DNA from 2 places in the Methylobacterium sp. NMS14P genome. Region 2 is predicted to be linked to the other one. Evidence: predicted binding sites of a transcription regulator. Region 2 holds the regulator's gene; the other holds the start of a gene.
The links. Region 2 encodes LexA, which represses DNA repair genes until DNA is damaged. Its sites were predicted from a motif close to TGTTCNNNNTGTGTTCNG; they were not measured.

Region 1 (2,187 bases), 220 kb from region 2:
CTGCCCGAGGGCGAGACCTTCAACTTCCTGCCCAAGCCCTTCAGCCTGAAGCAGCTGGTCGAGACCGTGAAGAAGACGATGGCGGATTGACGGACCGCGCCGGCGCGGCGCGTCCGCCCGCCGCCCCTCAACGCGAAGCGGCCCCGGAGAGACTCCGGGGCCGCTGATCTCGGTCGGTCGAGAGGTCCGCCGCGCGCCGCTCCCGGTGCGCGGCGGCGCGACTTAAGCCTCGCCCTCGTCGAGATCGTCCGCCGTCGGTGCGGCGTTCTCCAGGATCTTCTCGGCGACCAGACCGGAGTTCTGCCGGATCGAGCCCTCGATCTCGGCCGCGATCTTCGGGTTGTCGCGCAGGAAGCCCTTCGAGTTCTCGCGACCCTGGCCGAGGCGCTGGCTGTTGTACGAGAACCAGGCGCCGGACTTCTCGACGATGCCGGCCTTCACGCCGAGGTCGATCAGCTCGCCGACCTTCGACACGCCCTCGCCGAACATGATGTCGAACTCAACCTGCTTGAAGGGCGGCGCGACCTTGTTCTTCACCACCTTGACGCGGACCTGGTTGCCGATCGCCTCGTCGCGGTCCTTGAGGGTCGAGATGCGGCGGATGTCGAGGCGCACCGAGGCGTAGAACTTCAGGGCGTTGCCGCCCGTGGTCGTCTCGGGGCTACCGTACATGACGCCGATCTTCATCCGGATCTGGTTGATGAAGATGACCATGCAGTTCGAGCGCGAGATCGAGCCGGTCAGCTTGCGCAGGGCCTGGCTCATCAGGCGGGCCTGGAGGCCGGGCTGGCTCTCGCCCATCTCGCCCTCGATCTCGGCCCGCGGGGTCAGCGCGGCCACCGAGTCGACCACGAGCACGTCGATGGCGCCGGAGCGCACCAGCGTGTCGGTGATCTCGAGCGCCTGCTCGCCCGTGTCGGGCTGCGAGATCAGCAGGTCGTCGAGGTTTACGCCGAGCTTGCGGGCGTAGACCGGGTCGAGGGCGTGCTCGGCATCCACGAACGCGCAGACGCCGCCCTTCTTCTGGGCCTCCGCGATGGTGTGGAGCGCCAGCGTCGTCTTGCCGGACGATTCGGGACCGTAGATCTCGATCACGCGGCCGCGCGGAAGGCCGCCGACGCCGAGCGCGATGTCGAGGCCCAGAGAGCCGGTCGAGACGGTCTCGACCTCCTGGACCTTGTCGCTCTTGCCGAGCCGCATGATCGAGCCCTTGCCGAAGGCGCGCTCGATCTGAGACAGGGCGGCGTCGATCGCCTTGGACTTGTCCTTGTCCACCGGGGGCATGTCGACCACTTTCAATGCGGGCTGGGCCATCTGGCGGGCTCCTTATGAAGGGGTTGGACGCAGTTCACAACGCGCGTCGCCACCGCCTCTATGTACCCGTTTTGTTCTCATCGGACAAGGCCGGAACGCCGTTTTGCCACGCGCGGCTCACGAAATCCCGCCTCGACACTCGAATGCCCGCGACGACCACGTTCGATCCGTTCATCGGCCACCCGAGCGCGTGCGAAGGGGGGACGACCGCCCGGATCGGACGTGAGCTAAACGGCGAGCGCCTCTCACGACGAGCCCGGACGGCCGGCCGGTCGGAAGCCGACAGTCAGGCAAACGTCAGAAACGACGAAGCCCGGCACGAATCCGGCTCTCGCGAGTCGAATTGCGTCCGGGCAATCGTCGTACCGGTCACCGGGCGCTCCCGGGACGGCCACCCCGAGGGGCACCATCCGCGACGCCTCGGGCCGGTATCTGGCGGATGCGGAGACCGCAGCCGCCGGGATCCCGGGATCAGGCGGCCTCGCCGGCCTCGGCATGGGCCACCTCGCCCTCGACCAGCTTCCAGGTCTTGGTCTTCGAGAACGGGCGGCACTCCTCGATGAACACCGTCTGCCCGACCTTGGCGACGTTGCCCTCGTCGTGCGCGTGGTAGTTCTTCGACCGCCGCACGGTCTTCTTCATCACCGGGTGTGTGAAGCGACGCTCCACCTTCACCACGATGGTCTTCTCACCCTTGTCGCTGACGACGGTGCCCTGCAAGATGCGCTTCGGCATGGTTGTCTCCTAAAACCCGCCTCAGCCCTTGGCCTGCTGCAGCGTCTTGGAACGCTGCAGAGTCCGGACACGGGCGATGTCGCGACGGACCTCGCGGACGCGGGCGACGTTCTCGAGCTGGCCGGTGGCCCCCTGGAA
Region 2 (2,187 bases):
GGCGACGCGGCGGAACGGACCTTCCCGAAGCCCGGCGCCTGACGCGCCGCCGGCCGGTCAGCGCACCCCGAGGCCTGGATTGCGGCCCGGCAGGCGGGGGACCACCGTGCCGCGCTTCTCGACCGGCGCGTCGCAGGCGTAGGCGAACTCGGTCTTCAGCGGATCGAACACGGTCTCGCCGGTGATCCGGCAATCCTCGCGCACGGTCTCGTCGAGATAGGCCCGGGCGGCGGTGCGGAAGCGCTTCACCCGGGTGGCGTCCGGCTCCGGATCGATCCGGACCTCGCTCAGATTGCAGCCGGTATACTCGCGCAGAGCGTTGGACACGATCAGCATCCGGCGCAGCTGCCGGTTGTCGTAGACCTCGTAGGGCTCCTTGCAGCCGATCGTCACGACCTGAGGGGTGAGCGCCACGTAGTTCCGCGAGATGTAGGAGAACCCGGTGGTGCAGCCGGCGAGGCCGAGGCCGAGGGCGGCGAGGCCGAGGGGCAGCAGAGCAGCGGGTCGTCGCATCCGCGTCATTCCAAGAGGGTCCCAGCCCGCGCCCCGGATCCGCCGCCTTCCCGGCGGGGCACCGCGTTGCATTGAAACGGCTCCGCTTGCGCCGTCAATGCGTTTCTCGACCTTCTCCCGCGGGCGCGCCGCGGCGCGCCGAGCGTGGCGGTACCGCTCTTGCAGAACACTTGCGGAACGTTTAACCTGTTCGTGATTTGTTTCGGAGACCGTCACGTGGCGGTCCGCCAAGCCGCGAGTCCCCCGTCGATGCTCACGCGCAAGCAGCTGGACCTCCTGCGATTCATCCAGAGCCGGATGCAGGAATGCGGTGTCCCGCCGTCGTTCGACGAGATGAAGGATGCCCTCGATCTCAAGTCGAAATCCGGCATTCACCGGCTGATCACGGCGCTCGAGGAGCGCGGCTTCCTCAGGCGCCTCCCGAATCGGGCGCGCGCCATCGAGGTGATCCGGATCCCCGAGAGCCTGACGCAGGCGGCTCCGGCCCCCGTCGAGCCGCGCCGCTTCACGCCGAGCGTGGTCGAGGGCGGCAAGTCCAAGCAGCCGCCGGCCCCGGCGAGCACGCGGATGATCGACGAGTCCGGCCGCGCCATCTCGATCCCCGTCATGGGCCGGATCGCGGCCGGCACGCCCGTCTCGGCGATCCAGAACCAGAGCCACGCCATCACCCTGTCGCCGGACTTCGTGGCCGGCGGCGAGCACTACGCCCTCGAGGTGCGCGGCGACTCGATGGTCGAGGCCGGGATCCTGGACGGCGACCTCGTGGTCATCCGCAAGCAGGACACCGCCAATACCGGCGACATCATCGTGGCGCTGATCGACGACGAGGAGGCGACGCTCAAGCGCCTGCGCCGCCGCGGCTCCTCGATCGCCCTTGAGGCCGCCAACCCGGCCTACGAGACCCGCGTGCTCGGGCCCGACCGGGTCCGGATCCAGGGTCGCCTCGTCAGCCTCGTCCGCCGCTACTGAAGCGGCTCGGCCGGCGCGTCGCCGGGGGCGAGCTCTCCGCCCGGCGCGGCGTCGGCCTCCGACGGCGCGGCTGCCCCGTCCTCCGCGGCGCGGCCGCCCGGCTCGGCGGAGACCGGCCGCGATGGTCCCGGTCCGCGTCCTGGGACCGACCGCCAGGGCACCGCGCGCCCGTCGTCGCGGGCGTAGCGCGCGGCGAAGCCGTCGCCGTCGGTCCGGAGGGCCACGGCCCCGCGGGCGGCGAGGGCCCGCCGGTCGATCACCAGGGGGCCCGTGCAGGTCGGAGGCGCCGCCAGGAAGGTGATCAGCACCGCGGCGCGGGCGCAATCCTCCGGGAAGGCGCGCCGGTCCCGGACCAGGGCGACCGCCCGCCCGTCCGGCAGCCGGGCGGTGCAGCCGAGCCTGTCGCAGCGCCCGCTGCCCGACCGGACGATCAGCCCCGCGGGCCGCCGCCCGTCGCCGTCCGCCTTCAGCCACTGTTCGAGGACGAAGCCGGAGGGGCTTCCGAGGGGCGCGAGCCGACCGTCCGGACCCCGCACCGCGGCTCCCGCGCCCTGCCGGTCGACGTAGAGGTCGTAGCGGTCGGGCCGGGCCGCGAGGGCGAGCCCGAGCAGGACCGGCGGCACGGCGAGCCAGCGCAGGCGCGAGGCCGGCAGTGTCGCCAGCAGCAGGCCGGCGGCCAGCAGGGCCAGCGCCGCGGTGCCGAAG

Region 1: the regulator LexA is predicted to act here: its motif matches at 1,376-1,393, upstream of recA (recombinase RecA).

What each region holds. Positions count from the first base shown of each region.
Region 1 covers NZ_CP087106.1:2,527,533-2,529,719, reverse strand. The annotation lists gene LOK46_RS12040 (ATP-binding protein) at 1-90, shown strand, start outside; gene recA (recombinase RecA) at 223-1,284, opposite strand; gene rpsQ (30S ribosomal protein S17) at 1,786-2,049, opposite strand; gene rpmC (50S ribosomal protein L29) at 2,071-2,187, opposite strand, start outside.
Region 2 covers NZ_CP087106.1:2,310,460-2,312,646, forward strand. The annotation lists gene LOK46_RS10965 (hypothetical protein) at 1-42, shown strand, start outside; gene LOK46_RS10970 (hypothetical protein) at 58-513, opposite strand; gene lexA (transcriptional repressor LexA) at 763-1,482, shown strand; gene LOK46_RS10980 (ComEC/Rec2 family competence protein) at 1,476-2,187, opposite strand, start outside.